2 regions of the Acinetobacter sp. NBRC 100985 genome follow, and region 1 is predicted to be linked to the other one. Evidence: riboswitches for the same ligand, from Rfam matches in the RefSeq annotation. Region 1 holds a riboswitch; the other holds the start of a gene.
What was found. A riboswitch is a leader RNA that binds a small molecule or an ion and turns the genes downstream of it on or off. The one in region 1 is predicted to bind fluoride.
Positions count from the first base shown of each region.

Region 2: another riboswitch for fluoride. It lies ahead of ACT4_RS14375 (DUF190 domain-containing protein); the one in region 1 lies ahead of crcB (fluoride efflux transporter CrcB).

Region 1 covers NZ_BAEB01000004.1:81,174-89,420, forward strand. Annotated here, with positions in the region: gene ACT4_RS01375 (long-chain-acyl-CoA synthetase) at 1-699, shown strand, start outside; tRNA gene ACT4_RS01380 (tRNA-Lys) at 820-895, shown strand; tRNA gene ACT4_RS01385 (tRNA-Lys) at 1,017-1,092, shown strand; gene hemW (radical SAM family heme chaperone HemW) at 1,217-2,371, opposite strand; gene ACT4_RS01395 (DMT family transporter) at 2,488-2,949, shown strand; gene ACT4_RS01400 (MATE family efflux transporter) at 2,995-4,344, shown strand; gene ACT4_RS01405 (AarF/ABC1/UbiB kinase family protein) at 4,594-5,889, shown strand; gene ACT4_RS01410 (type B 50S ribosomal protein L31) at 6,029-6,283, shown strand; gene ACT4_RS01415 (DUF190 domain-containing protein) at 6,373-6,702, opposite strand; gene crcB (fluoride efflux transporter CrcB) at 6,720-7,100, opposite strand; fluoride riboswitch at 7,227-7,307, opposite strand; gene ACT4_RS01425 (DUF2071 domain-containing protein) at 7,366-8,223, opposite strand.
Region 2 covers NZ_BAEB01000038.1:135,330-143,576, reverse strand. Annotated here, with positions in the region: gene ACT4_RS14385 (TonB-dependent receptor) at 1-105, opposite strand, end outside; gene ACT4_RS14380 (hypothetical protein) at 177-677, opposite strand; fluoride riboswitch at 877-958, shown strand; gene ACT4_RS14375 (DUF190 domain-containing protein) at 1,021-1,353, shown strand; gene ppa (inorganic diphosphatase) at 1,346-1,873, shown strand; gene ACT4_RS14365 (3-deoxy-7-phosphoheptulonate synthase) at 1,925-3,016, opposite strand; gene ACT4_RS14360 (sulfite exporter TauE/SafE family protein) at 3,136-4,023, opposite strand; gene ACT4_RS14355 (hypothetical protein) at 4,139-4,435, opposite strand; gene ACT4_RS14350 (PepSY domain-containing protein) at 4,432-5,988, opposite strand; gene ACT4_RS17555 (hypothetical protein) at 5,991-6,284, opposite strand; gene lpxB (lipid-A-disaccharide synthase) at 6,528-7,706, shown strand; gene ACT4_RS14340 (DUF2797 domain-containing protein) at 7,738-8,247, opposite strand, start outside.

The DNA of each region.
Region 1 (8,247 bases):
CCTACCCCTTATGCAATCGTTGAATTTGATAAAGAGAAAAATGAACTTGTCCGTGACAAAAAAGGTTACTGCAAGAAAGTGAAAACAGGCGAAGTTGGTTTACTTATCGGTAAGATCACTAGCCGTTCTCCTTTTGACGGCTATACTGACCCTGAGAAAAACAAATCTGTGATTTTGAAAGATGTATTCACCAAAGGTGACTCATATTTCAATACAGGTGATTTAGTTCGCGATATCGGCTTCCGCCATGCACAATTTGTAGATCGTCTTGGCGACACTTTCCGTTGGAAAGGTGAAAACGTTTCTACAACCGAAGTTGAAAACATGGTTTGCGAATATGACAAGATCGCTGAGGCTGTCGTATACGGTGTTGAAATTCCAAATACCAATGGTCGTGCTGGTATGGCAGCAATCACACTTGTTGACGGCGTAGAGCTCAATGAAACAGATTTAGCAGAGATGGTGAACGTATTTAAAAAATGCTTACCGTCATACGCAATTCCTGTTTTCTTACGCATACAAGCAAAAGTTGAAACGACAGGTACATTCAAATACCAAAAGAATAAACTCAAAGAAGAAGCGTTTAATCCAAGCAAAACTTCTGAACGTTTATTGGTTTTATTACCGAGTGCAACAAGTTATTGTGATGTAAGTACTGAGATTTTTGACAATATTCAAAGTTATCAATACCGTTTCTAGTTTATTTTTTAGCTAAACAAGAGGAAATCGTGCTTTTTATAAACAATCATGCACATGTTTTTAAATTTCCTCTTGTGTTAGCTGAATAAGTTGCTAGAATACGCAACATCAAAACGAGATGGGTCGTTAGCTCAGTTGGTAGAGCAGCGGACTTTTAATCCGTTGGTCCCGCGTTCGAGTCGCGGACGACCCACCATTTAATGTTTTGTTAGTTTGTAAAATGTATTTTACAAATGCCTGTAAGAGATTTAACGTCATAGAAAATCATAGATTTTCTTTTACGACAAAGTAAAAAATATTTTACTTATCCTCGTTCAGGGTCGTTAGCTCAGTTGGTAGAGCAGCGGACTTTTAATCCGTTGGTCCCGCGTTCGAGTCGCGGACGACCCACCATATTCTAAAAAGCCTCATCATAAATGATGAGGCTTTTTATTTTGTCTAAACTATTTTTCCAAATGATGACAAATAAATTTAAATTGCTTTAAGCATCCTTGCTCAAAGCATTCATATCATTAGATTATAAAAATGCTTCTAAGACTGAGTTTAAGAACATATGCCCTTGGGCTGTGCAAGCTAAGATAGCAGGGTCTTCAAGCAATAATTTTTTGTCGCGTAATTGTGTTAGAACATCATCCAAATCACGCAACGCTAAACCTGTCCGTTGTTCATAAAGTTCAACAGGCACACCTTCATTTAAGCGTAGCGCATTCATCATAAATTCAAAGGGTAATTCGTCTGCTTCAATTCGTTTCATTTGCACATGATCAGCAGGAACTTTAGCTAAGTAATCTTTGGGCAAGCGTGTCTTCTGAAAGCGGTAAATCCCATCAGGACGCGTCACTTTACCATGTGCCCCAGCCCCAATCGCCAAATAGTCTCCAAACTGCCAATAATTTAGATTGTGTGTAGATGGCTTTTCCTTACGCCATGCAGAGACTTCATAATTTACGTAGCCATTTGCAATAAGATAGGCCTCACCTTTCTCCTGAATATGCTCTAAAACTTCATCTTGTGGCAATATAGGCTGAGTTCTAAAGAAAACAGTATTTGGCTCAATGGTTAACTGATACCAGCTAATATGCGTCGCTCCATGCGTTACAGCTAACTTTAGATCTGTGAGCGCTTGTTCTTCTGTCTGCTTTGGTAAACCATGCATTAAATCGACATTGACACGCTCGAAGCCTGCCTGACGCGCCTGCTGAATTGCATCCAAAGCATTATCTGCTGAATGAATCCGCCCTAAGCGCTGTAAATGATCAGCATCAAAACTTTGTACACCGAGCGATAAACGATTAATTCCAGTCGCAAGATAATCTGCAAAAGGATCATGCTCAACTGTTCCCGGATTGGCTTCCAGTGTAATTTCACAATCGGCTTCAAAATCCAATCGAGTTTTAAGTTGATCGAATAACCACTGATAGCCTTGTGCTGAGATTAAAGATGGCGTTCCACCACCAATAAACACACTATGAATTGCACGACCTTGAGCCATTTCTATCTGTGTTTCAAAATCAGCCACCAAAGCCGCAAGATATTGTTGCTCCAAATCCATTGATAACTGCCCATCAGGAACAGCATGCGAATTGAAATCACAATAAGGACATTTACGCACACACCAAGGCATATGGATATACAGAGAAAGTGGAATATTTGCTGGATTTAAATGACTCAAAGTAAAAGCTCAATAACAGAACTTTTCTATTTTAACATGACTCTCTCAATCAGCTTATTATCATCACTTCACGATTCAGTTAGACTGTGATTACAAAGAACAATTAGATTGATAATATGATGAAAATCTCTAGCCAATTGCTATTTATTCTTCCCCTTGCGTTAGGTGTTGGAATTGCAATGGCATTTCAAACAGCAATCAATGCTCAATTCCGAGAACATTTACATTCTCCGCTTCAGGCCGCATTTCTTTCATTTCTTGTTGGCACAGTTATTTTGGCTTTTTTAGTCTATTTTCAGGATGTATCTAAACCAAGTTTAAGTGAACTTTCAAATATTCCGTGGTATTTATGGATTGGCGGTTGCCTTGGGGTTTATGCCATTAGTATGAGCATTTATACTGCGCCTAAGCTCGGTTTTTTGACTTTTTCTGGTTTAGTCATTTTTGGGCAATTGGTGATTTCAATGTTACTTGATCATTTTGGCTGGATAGGTACGGACAAAACGCCTATAAACTGGCAACGCTTGCTTGGCGGTATTGTTATTTTTATCGGTGTGTTACTCACCTTACAGCGTTAGGGATATAGCCCCTAACTCTCCTTTATTTTTATAAGAGTATTTTTTGTGTCTCACACTTCCACGACGCGCTATGAATTGAAGCAATTATTCCATTTGATGCTTCCTATTCTGATTACTCAATTTGCTCAAGCTGGTTTAGGCCTGATTGATACCATTATGGCAGGGCATCTTTCCGCTGCTGACCTTGCAGCGATTGCTGTTGGTGTCGGCTTATGGATTCCTGTTATGTTGCTGTTTGCAGGGATTATGATTGCCGCTACGCCGCTCGTTGCGGAAGCGCGTGGTGCGAAAACACCTGAAAAAATTCCAACGATTGCTCGCCAATCTTTGTGGGTCGCTTTCATCCTCGGTATTTTGGCAATGCTGATCTTGCAGGCGATGCCAATGCTACTGCCACTTTTCGGCGTACCAGAAGCCTTATTACCTAAAGCGAGCTTATTCTTGCATGCGATTGGCTTTGGTATGCCAGCTGTAATGATGTATGCAGCATTACGCAGTTACTCCGAGGCCTTAGGCCATCCACGTCCTGTTACGGCAATTAGCCTAATCGCCTTACTCGTCCTCATCCCACTGAACTTTATCTTTATGTATGGATTTGGGCCAATTCCTGCATTGGGGAGTGCTGGATGCGGTTTTGCTACAGCAATTCTACAATGGTTAATGTTCATCACTTTGGCGATCTACATCTCTAAAGCAAAAGCATATAAACAAGCACCTATTTTCACTCAATGGGAAAAAATTGATCCGTATTGGGTCAAAAGAATACTCAAGCTTGGTTTTCCAATTGGACTCGCAGTTTTCTTCGAAGTTAGTATTTTCAGTACAGGCGCATTGGTCCTCAGCCCATTAGGCGAAAATGCAATTGCTGCACATCAAATTGCCATTTCCGTGACTTCTCAATTGTTCATGATTCCATTGTCTCTAGCCATTGCACTCACCATTCGTGTGGGAATGTATTATGGTGAAAAAAACTGGCTTGCCATGCGACAAGTACAAAAAGTCGGGCTATTAAGTGCAACATTCTTTGCAGCCTGTACGATGGCATTGATCGCGGTTGCACGCCCATACATCGTGGCAATTTACACAGATGATCTTCAAGTAATTCCTGTTGCTATGTATCTACTTTGGTTTGCGATGGCATATCAGCTCATGGATGCGTGGCAAGTCAGTGCCGCAGGATGCTTACGTGGGATGCAAGATACACAAGCACCAATGTGGATTACGTTGATGGCATATTGGGTAATCGCCTTTCCAATTGGTCTGTATTTAGCACGCTATACCGTTTGGGGTGTCGCAGGTGTTTGGTTAGGATTGATTATTGGTTTAACCATCGCATGTGTATTACTTATTGGGCGATTGTATTTAAACAATAAACGCTTAGCCAACCTCCTTTAGATATTTTTCCTAGTGAAGCTGTAAGTCTCACTACAGCTCTCAAGAGATTTAAAATATCAAGAAGAATAAAAATAAAATGTACTCAACAACCTAAAATCACCTTAGATGCTCAAGCACTCCCCTCTTTTAAAGATAATTTAGGGGAGATTTTTAAATTACATCACTTAACATTTTGTTATAGGCAATTTAAGTTTTGTCGCCTATGATCAAAGTATCAATTTAAAACTGGATCGTATGAGGTCAAGCGAAATGGCGAAGCATGCAAGTTCACCCAGTAAACGTTTTCTAAAACTCGCTGGTATGACCGCAAGTATTGCGACCAAAAGCGTCGCCAACTCCATTCGCAATCTCAATGCAGACGAAGAACAAAAAAATGCAGCACGAAGCCAACTCTTTCAAGATATCGGATTACAAATTGCTGATACCTTAGGTGAAATGAAAGGCGCGGTAATGAAAGTCGGTCAAATCGCCTCACAGTACAAAGATATTTTCCCACCCGAAGTCGCTAAAGCAATTGCCAAACTACAACGCCAAGCACCAGCAATGCCTTTCGCTGCAATTAAACAGCAAGTTGAAAAAGAGCTAGGTAAACCCTTAACTGAAGTATTTAGCTCTTTTGAAGCAGAGCCTTTTGCTGCTGCATCGATTGGACAAGTACATCGTGCAGTGCTACCGAATGGTCAATCAGTTGTGGTCAAAGTGCAATATCCAGGGGTCGACGATGCATGTGAAAGTGATTTAAAACAAGTCCGTCTTGCACTTCGTCTCATGGGTGTTTTAAAAATTGATAAAAAATTACAAGACCAACTTTTTAAAGAAATTCAAGATAGTTTATCTGCTGAACTTAATTATGAAATTGAGGCACAAAACCTCGAAGTCTTTAAAACATTTCATGAAAAACTCGATGACCAAGTCATTATACCGACGGTCTATAAAGAATATTCTTCTCGTCGCGTTCTTACACTCAGCTTAGAACAAGGCGAGTCCATTGAAACTGCAAGCACATGGTCAGTCGAAACACGCAATCAAATTGGTCGACGTTTAATTCGTGCTTTGGGGCAAGAAATGTTTTTCTTAAAACGTTTTCACTGTGACCCCCATCCAGGGAATTTTGCATTCCGAGAAGATGGCAGTATCATCATTTATGACTACGGCAGTGTAAAAACCCTTTCACCTGAAATCATTCAGCATTTTAAAGCATTGGTAAATGCAGCTCGCCAAGAAGATATTAATCAGGTTGAAAATCTACTGGTTGAGCTACATTCAATCGCTGAAAAGCAAAAATTTCCAAGCGAGCTTTATGTCCAGTGGATCGAAATCCTACTGCGTCCATTAAGCACACATTACGATTTTGCTGAAAATTCATCTCATCACGATGGCATGAGACTGGTGAAGAAATCATTAAAATATTGGGATGTCTTTAAACCATCACCTGATACGCTGATGGTGAATCGAACGATTTCAGGACATTACTGGAATCTCATTCATCTGAAGGTGCATGACAATTTGAATGATCTTTTTGAAGAACTGGTACCGAATTATTAAACCCATCCTACTTTTCATCGGCGAATTTCAAAGAAGCTGTATTATTTAAATGTATAAATAATACAGCTTGAAGTTTCATGAATTGACTCCATATATTGTTATGTTATAACATTTCTATATAAATTAGGAGTATTTAAAAATGCGTAAAGATATCCACCCTACATACCAACAAGTTCTATTTCATGACACCAATGCGGATGCTTATTTCTTAATTGGGAGTACGCTTCAAACCAAGCAAACGAAAGAATATCAAGGTAAAGTTTATCCATACGTTACGCTGGATATTTCAAGTGCATCACACCCGTTTTATACAGGTGAGCAACGTCAGGCGAGCAATGAAGGTCGTGTTGCAAGCTTTAATAAACGCTTTGGTCGTTTTAACCGCAAGGGTTAATCTTATTTTAAGTTTCACCCATTAGGCTGTAATTATTCGAAGTCTAAGGCAATCTCCTCCGCTTAGACTTCTTTTTTTATGCCTAAAATTCAAATCTCATTTTCAGATTGTCCAACGAAACCAAACTCAATGGGTGCTTTGACATAAAACAAAGAGATTTCTTTGCTATTCAAATAATCTAACAATTCCTTTGCTTGATCCTCTGTCACAGCAAACTGAACTTGTACTGGACGATCCGCCAGCTCAAAGAAATGTCCAGAATGCAATTGACCATGATGGTCTAAACCTTCGACAGCACTTAACATCGTTGCACCTCGTAGATTCATTTTCTTCGCGACACTAAACAACCACTCATTCATGGACTGTCCCTGATAAGTTCGATTTTGGGCAGTATAAAAAGTAATTAAAAATCCATTCATTTTGACTATTCCCCCAACTAAGCCGCGCTTAACCACTGATGTAAACTCATTCCTAAAATCGTAAATAACAATGAGCCTAAAACATGAATCGCAATTGCGGCACATGCATAACCCAATTTACCACTTTGTAGCAAGGTCACGATCTCAGCTGAAAAGGTTGAAAATGTTGTAAGCGCGCCACAAAAGCCTGTAATCACAAAAAGTTTATAATTGGGACTGAGTGAACTTTGAGAAAAATATGAAATTGCAAATCCAATGATAAAACCACCAACAAAATTTACGGCGACTGTTCCCAATGGAATATTAGGAAAAATTGGATTGAGTTTGAGTCCAATAAACCAGCGCAACCAAGCACCAAACATTGAACCTAATGCAATCGAAATTAAAGGATAATACATGACTCACTCCAAACACTGATTTGGAGATAAATAAACATTCAACATGGGTTTATTTTTCTGAGGACTGATCATCTGCGAACTCCAAATTAAAGAACAGAGCACGCACAAACCTACGCCCCTGTTCAGGGAAACGTAGGCATCATTAGCTCTCATCTAGTAAAAAATGGAGCGGTTTGTGATAGGAGGAATGCCATCTCCTTTGCTCTAAAATAACATAATTTTTAGACAACTCAACACTGTGTATAAACATAAAGTTATCCACAATCTAGTTCGATTTTTCTAAAATCCGTTCACCGAGTACATGAAAATCTAAAGCAGGGACAACAAATGTAAAAGCATCTGTGTCACTTTCCACGCCAAATTTCTTTAATAATGCAGGCGCGTTAAGAGACAAGATTTGAGCAGCTCGTATATCTTCATACTGAACAGGCATCTCAATATCACCCTGCGAAATGCATTCAGGTCGATCAACCCATTCTGCCCAAGCGTGATCTTGATCCACCAAAAATTGTACCGCCTCATCCCATGAATCAAACATCTGTTGCCATGTTGGTGTGAGTGTTTTTTCCTGTGTCATTTTTACATCACTGTTAAATGAATAGTCTGTATCAACAAAAACATCTGTCTGAATACTTTGCTGCTGTGGATTAAACTGATGCTGAAATACAGGCGCATACTGTGCAGGCATCACATCACTGGCTAGTCGTCCACCCATCACATAGAGATACTGATCTAAAAGCACTTGCTCAAAAATCACAGTCTTCGGATAAGTATGATCTAGATAAAATCGCCAATTACTTTGCTGTGGCGACGGCATCCATTGACGTAACCCACCTAAAAAGCGAAAACCGAAATGCTGATGTTGATAGGTTAAAATCGTAAAAATTGTTTTACCTTGCTTCTCCCAAAGTGGTACATCAGAAGGATAATGCTGACGTACCTGCTCCACATCTACCAGCCAAGATAAATAGACAATATCTTTGACCTGACTTTCTAAACGCATAAATGGAATACAACGCATCAACAGTCGGCGCAACTGCAAAATCAAACGACAACTCAAAAATTTGGCAAGCAATTGAAAAAGTGTATTTTGTTTAGGTGGCTTAAAACGATGTCTATTCATTGTTGTCATATCACTCATCATTGC
Region 2 (8,247 bases), on a different contig from region 1:
TGTTTGCGGTTGTTCAGAAGGTGTAGCTTCAGCAAAAATGATTGAACTATAGCTCGCAGAAAGGCAAGCAGCGGTTAATACTGACAAACGGAATTGAGTAGTCATGTTGAACTCTATAAAAGCAATAAACAGGGCTGTACCACAGTGGTTTACTGGGCACGATGTAAAAATGCGGTTTATAAAGTGAGTGGTGGGGCTTGTTTTAAGGGAAGTGTGTAGAAGATACGGGGTATATGTAAATCTTCGGTCCATGTATAGCAAAGGCAGCGTACACGGCTAAACCACGCCAAAAGAAAGATAAGTACAAAAGCAAGTAATGGTATGATCACAGCAGCATCTAAACCATGAGAACATAAAGGACAATGTTTCATGATTTGACTTGCAAGCGCAAAAACAGCCTGTGCATGTTCACTAAGATGTGAATGCTCAGCATGCTGCATATGCTGTTCGTGTTGCATATGATGCATCGTGTGATGATGAATTGAATGTGTTTCTGAAGCCATCAAGCTATTTTGTATATCTGTGACTTGGCAATGGCTTGGCATTGCATAGAGCGCAGGTACGACACCTATATGCACCATTGTGGGCAAGAAGATATGCCAGAGTAAACAAAGCAAAGTTACCGTGCCTAGGGAGGCACGCCACTTTAGCAAGTGTTGACGGAAACTGGATTGCATATCAGCAAAGCGTCGTAGTAGAAATGTGGCAGCAGTATAATTAAAAAAATATTACAGTTCAAAATGTATTGGATACATTTACAACAGAATTTATAGTGAATAAGAGACTTATCTCTTAATTATTCATGTAAATATATAAGGCTTTATTCGCTTGAATCTAAAATTGCAAATACGTTGAGATGCGACTAAGATAAATACGTTGAAATAAGGAAATGGCATTCTTCCTTGCAAAAACCGCCTCGTCATTAAAATGAATAGAGGCTAATGATGCCTACGTTACCCTAAATTTATAAAGAATAAATAGGGTGCGTAGGACTACGCATTCTATTTATTGGAGATGCGTATGAAAGGTTATTTACTCAAGTTCTATATTGAAGAAAATGAAAATTACAAAGGAAAACTTCTGTATGAGTGGCTGCTGACCGAAGCTCAATCTATAGGTTTAAAAGGTGCAACTGTAAGTCATGGTGTTGAGAGTTTTGATCGACATGGAAAACTCCACGCCGCACATTTTTTTGAACTTGCTGATCGTCCGATTCAAATTGAGTTTGTGGTGAATATTGAGCAAGAACAATCGTTTCTTTCGACTATCTCTCAAGAAAACATTTCAATTTTTTATACCAAAACCCCAATTGAATTTGGTTATGTTGGACATAAGGAGAATAATAATGTCTAAGGTTATTTCAGGTCTGAATATTCCAGATGATTTTTACAGCTTAATTGAGATTCCAGAAAATCATGCACCTGTAAAATATGAAATGAATAAAGAATATGATGCTTTATTTGTTGATCGTTTTCTGAGTACTGCAATGTCTTATCCTACTAACTATGGATATATACCTGAAACTTTGAGTGAAGATGGCGATCCTTTAGATGTTCTCGTACTTGCACCTTATCCTGTTGTTGCTGGCTCTGTGATTCGTAGTCGCCCTGTGGGTGTGATGTATATGGAGGATGAGCATGGAATGGATGCTAAAATTATCTCGGTTCCTCATGTCAAAACATCTCCCTTATATGAGTCTATAAAGGATATAGATGATATTCATCCTCTTATTTTAGATCGGATTAAACATTTTTTTGAACACTATAAAGACTTGGAAGAGGGTAAATGGGTCAAATTTATAGCTTGGGAGAATGTGCAAAAAGCGAGAGAAGAAATTATAAAATCTGTGCAAGCTTATCCAACACATAAATAATAGATAAAAGAAAAAGCCCATATTACATGGGCTTTTTCTTGTGAATGTAGCTTAACGTGTTGGTAGTACGTCTTTTAATGCTTCATGCATTTCGAGTAATGCTTTTTCTGTCGTATCCCAATCAATACAGCCATCAGTTACTGACTTACCGTATTCTAGATCACATAGGTTTTCAGGAATATCCTGACGACCACCTTTAAGGTGACTCTCAACCATGATCCCAACGATTGATTTGTTACCATCAAGAATTTGTTCAGTGATGTTTTTCAAAACTAAAGGTTGTAAGTACGGATCTTTGTTTGAGTTGGCATGGCTAGTATCAATCATGATCTTGTTGCTAACTTTAGCTTTTGCCAAAGCTGCTTCAGCATCGGCAACAGAAGTTGCATCATAGTTTGGCTTACCATTACCACCACGTAATACGACGTGAGCGTAAGGGTTGCCTTTAGTATTAATAATTGCAACTTGACCATTTTCATTTAGACCCAAGAAGCTATGGCCATGTTTAACAGATTGCATTGCATTGGTTGCAACTGTTAAGCCACCATCTGTACCATTTTTGAAACCAACAGGAGATGATAGGCCTGACGACATTTCACGGTGAGTTTGGCTTTCTGTAGTACGCGCACCAATCGCAGACCATGAAATCAAGTCTTGATAGTATTGTGGTGAGTTTGGATCAAGTGCTTCAGTTGCACATGGCAAACCTTTTTCATTTAAATCAATCAATAATCCACGACCGATATGTAAGCCTTTTTCAATATTGAAAGAGTCATTCATGTCAGGGTCATTGATTAAACCTTTCCAACCAACGGTGGTACGTGGTTTCTCAAAATAAACACGCATTACAAGATAAAGCGTATCTTTAACTTTTTCGCTTAACTCTTTCAAACGATCAGCATATTCATGCGCAGCTTTAGGATCATGGATTGAACAAGGGCCAATCACGACAAAAAGACGCTTGTCATTGCCGTCTAAAATATTACGTACAGTTGCACGTCCTTGTAATACAGTTTGAGAAGCAGCTTCAGATAAAGGAAGATCAGCTTTCAATTCCGCTGGAGTAATCAAAGTCTGAATGCTTTTAATATTAACGTCGTCGATATCTGGCTGAGAAACTGGATTTGACTGTAGAGTATTCATTGCTGTCACAAATTTAATCTAAAAGAAGAGGTTATTTTGTCTACGAATATAGCACGAAATGTCGACTGATTAACTAGCGAATCGCATAATTTGTGCAGAAACAATCGACATTTATTGGCTTAAACCGTTGTTGTTGAATAGCTTGTTTGTTGAATTACAACAGCCTGATGAGTTTCAACTGGCTTTGGTTTTGCTTTAATCGGGTTCACCATAAAGTTAACACCTAAGGCAAATAGGGTAATACCAAGAATCTTGCGGATCAAGCGTTCTGGCATACGAGAACTGATGAGCGTGCCAACGACAATCGCAGGTATGGAACCAACCAGTAGCCACATTAATAATGTAAAGTCGACATTACCAGATGACATATGACTTAAACCAGCAACGGCTGTCAATAAAACCGCATGCACCACATCAGAACCAATGATACGAATCATTGGTAGATTTGGAAACATGATCACCAATGCCATGATACCGAAAGCGCCAGCCCCAACAGACGATAGTGTTACAAAGATGCCGAGCACGATGCCCATGATCAGAATATACAAGCGTTTATGTTGTAACGCATGTTGTTCACTTTCCATATTCGCTTGTTCACGATTACGGAAACGGTCAAAAAACTTTTCAATTTGAGTGCGGAAGACAATTGAAATACCAGTCAAAGTCAACATGAAACCCAAAACTGTAGTTAAGACTGCTTTATAGTGAGTTGATTGACTTAGATAATGTTCAAGTACCCAAGACGTTGCAAATGAAGCTGGGATACTACCTAAAGCTAGCCACAGAACAATTGGCCAAACAATATTGAGCTTTTTTGCATGTACCACCGATCCACAGAATTTAGAGATAGATGCATAAAGTAAATCTGTACCGATAGCGATATGTGGTTCAATCTTAAAAAGGCTAATTAAAATGGGAGTCATTAATGAACCACCGCCAACACCTGTAATACCTACACAGAAGCCAACGAGGACACCAGCCATAATAAATTCAATAGGACCAAACATCGACAATATGCCTAATTATGCAAAAACCAGCATATCTTATGCCTTTTTTAGATAACTCGTTGTGATGAATAGTGATTTACTTATGCAAAAAAAAGCTAAAGAAATTTTAAACACATTAATTCTTCAGTTTCTTCTGCGGTTTTGACATCACCTTATTTATGCGAAGAACCATAAGGAAAGTAACTGGTGTCGCTAGAATCCACCAACTGACAAATCCAATAGAACGGCCATAAGTAAGCGCAAGCAAGCTACCAGCAACTAAGAAACAGATAAATGCACATCCTCTAAACTGCATTTTAAAACGAATCAATCGCTGTTGTTGATTGGGAGATGCTTGACTAATCTGTTTGGCACTACATTTATAAAGCACAAACATACCGAATAAGATAAGTAAAAAGCTGAGTACGATCATGCGCTTGCCTCAGTCTGTGCCAATTTCGTTTTGATTTTTTGTGCCGATTTTTGTTGGATCGGATGGATATTTCTATAAACAAATAAAGCAAATCCAGCAGATAAAATAAAGAATAAATCTACTCTTAAAAAAGCCCAATAACTTTGAAAATCAGTAACAAGTTGATGATTGAGCAGATAAATTAAATCATAGATAGGTAGAGCAATCGCGACTAAGCCTAAAATAGCAACTTGAGATTGCCATAAATATTGTTTCTTGGTGAAAAGCGCAATGATTAAACTCAGCATCCATACAACAAAGAAACTGTATATCTCATAATTTGTTGTAGTTTCAGTGATTTGTACAAACCGATTAGTAAACATATAAGCGAGCATGGCAATTGGCAGGCCTATAAACGTCGCGATATTTAAACGATCAACCAAATAATGCCCTAAATGGAATTGATTAGATTTATTTTGGATTTGACGTTTTAAGCTCCAAAGTAATAAGCCAGATGCAATCATCAAACATCCTAAAATCCCTGAGCAGAAGAAAGCTAGACGCAGTAAAGGCTGAGCAAAAGTTGCCATATGCAAACCATATACACCCGCATTTAAAGTCGCTACAGCACTGTTATTTTTAGTATTTCCTAAGATATTACCTGTCGCATCAAAAGTGATTTGGGGTTGATTTAAGGTGATTGAGCGATCCTCTAATTGTTTAAAACTGATCGTCGCTTGATCCGTATTTGGATTTTTCACTTCTATTGTTGCAAGTGCTTGATCGGCCCATTGTTGTTTTACTTTTCCCAAGAGCGTTTGAATTGGCAGCATTTCAGTTTTGATTGGATCAGCATTATGATTATTATTCACACTGATTGTTCTAATTTCAGTGAAATATTGAAAAGGATTATCTGGATATAATTTTTTCATTCCGAATGGTAAGTAGAGATAAAAGAAAATCGCTAACCCAGTGAAAGTGATTGTCAGGAAAAAGGGCAGTGCTAGTACAGATGAGACATTATGAAAGTCGAGCCATGAGCGCTGTGATTTGAAAGTTCGTAATGTAAAGAAATCGGTGATAATTTTTTTGTGCGTTATGATTCCTGAAATAAGTGCAATTAACATAATAAATGCAGCAAGACTGGTAATTAAACGCCCAATTAATACGGGCATACCATAAAGCTGAAAATGAAAATTATAGAAGAAATCACCACCTTGAGTATTTGATAACTTTAACTCTTCGCCTGTATTGGCATCTAATGTTTTGCTTTCGTACCCTCCAGTTGCTTTTTCCCAGTACATTTTATTCACGGGATTTTCTTGATTGGCAAGACTGACATACCAAGATTTAGCATCGGCTGCATTTTTATTTAAATATTCAACCGCCGTTTTAACCGCGACATCTTGATTTACTTGATATTGTGCGAGCTGAGGTTGCATCCAAAGATTGATGTGATGACGATAGTAAGCGCTTGTTCCCATCAAAAAAATGGCAAATAACAGCCATCCAAAAATTAAACCTGTCCATGTGTGTAACCAAGCCATAGACTGTCGAATGCCTTTGTTTTGCATGGTTAATTTACACCTACTGATAGACCAAATAAGCAGCTTACGAGTATCAAACTGATCAATGTGATTTTCCATAAGGAGTTGATACAGAAGCTAATAATGATGAATGCTACATAGAACAGAATAGACAGGAATGCAGCTAGATAAATCGCCTCTGCTTTAGCTAAAATTTTTGCGAATAGAGTAGTTAGGCTTGAACATAAATACATCGTGCATAGATAGCCAAATACAAATGTAAAAACGAAACGGTAAAACACACTAATTCGATAGGTGATGCTAATTGAGGTTGATTTAGCCATAACATGTCTTAGGAGGTTAATAAAAATAAATCACATATGAAAATGATTCTTGTTAATATTAATATCTAAATAAAACTCAAGCAATTACTCAGCTATCGTAAATATAGATACTGTTTTTAATTTTGAAAGTTAAATTAGATAGTGGAGCATTTTCACCAATCAAGAACAAATTGATTCCTGTGCTATGATTCGATGTAAAATCATTTTGTTAGAATTACTCAGTATCTAAATGGGGCGTTGGTCTTGGTAAAGCAAAAACTAAAAATTGGAATCGTCGTGGGTGAAGTTTCTGGAGATACTCTAGGTGTTAAACTCATGCGCAGTTTTCGCGAGCAAGGGATCGAGGCTGAGTTTGAGGGAATTGGTGGCCCTCAAATGATTGCAGAAGGGTTTCATAGCTATTATCCGATGGAAATTCTATCGGTTATGGGAATAGTAGAGGTTCTCAAAGATTTAAAAAAATTATTTGCGGTGAGGGATGGGTTAGTTGAGCGATGGACTGAACATCCAGTTGATATTTTTATTGGTATTGATGCGCCTGATTTTAACTTACGTCTGTCTAAGACCATCAAAGAAAAGAATTTGCCAATTAAAACAGTGCAATATGTGAGCCCTTCAGTTTGGGCTTGGCGACAAGGCCGTGTTCATGGCATTAAGAAGACGATTGACCTCATATTATGTTTATTCCCATTTGAAAAAACATTTTATGAAAATCATGGCGTGCCAGCGGCATTTGTTGGTCATCCATTAGCAAAACAATTACCACTCAAGAACCCAAATATTGAGGCTAAACAACAATTAGGATTGCCTGTTCATAAAACACATGTTGCATTATTACCAGGCAGTCGTAGAGGTGAGATCGAGCGATTATTGCCCTTATTGGCCGGTACTGCTGAAATCTTACATCGAAAATATCCTGATCTTGAGTTTCTGATTCCTGCGATTAATGATGCAAGAAAAGAGCAAATTGAGCAGGGTATTCAAAGCTTAGACATCACGGTAAAAGACAAAATTCATGTATTAGAAAATACCGATTCAGAGTCAAAAGTGGGTCGTATGGTCATGAATGCAAGTGATATTGTGGCGCTTGCCTCTGGTACGGCGACTTTGGAGGCAATGTTGTTGCATCGTCCGATGGTGACATTCTATAAACTGAACTGGTTAACTTATATTATTGCGAAGTTCTTAGTGAAGATTCCGTACTACTCTTTACCGAATATCATTGCGGGTAAAAAAGTCATCGAGGAGTTGATCCAAGCGGATGCTACGCCACAACATTTGGCGACAGAAATAGAAAAGTTGATGGATCATGAAACAGCACATATTCAAATGATGCAGCATTTGAGTATGCATAAACAACTGATTTCAGGGAATACTGAAGATCCAGTACATGCCATTTTGAATTGTTTATCATCGGAATAAAAAAAGGTGGCTCAATTGCCACCTTTTTTGTTTAGGCGCGCAGGATTAGTTCATAACCTGTGTATTTACGGATATTGATGACACCAATATCTAGTAATAAGTATTGACCTTTAATCCCTTGTAGAACACCTCGGATTTTAGGCGTTTTATCCAAGTTGAGGGATTTAATCTTTTCAGGATATTGTTCTACTGGATAAATGAACTCTCGCGGAGTTTCATTTTCGAGAAACTCAAGACCTTCATTGAATTCAAGGTTCTGACTAAATTCATCTCGAATACTTTGAATTTTTGGAGCAAACTCTTCAATAATTTGATCACGTTGTTCAACGAGGTTTAAGGGTTCAGCTTCGCCTTTAAGTAATTTACGCCAATCTGTTTTATCGGCAATTTGCGTACCAAACATAGTTTCTAAATGACCAGATAAACGACGTGAGCCAACTTTTAAGATCGGTAATGCTTGCGTAGCGCCTTGATCTAACCAACGAGTTGGCATATTTACGATACGGGTAATACCGATTTTTAAAGCGCTTGAATTGGCTAA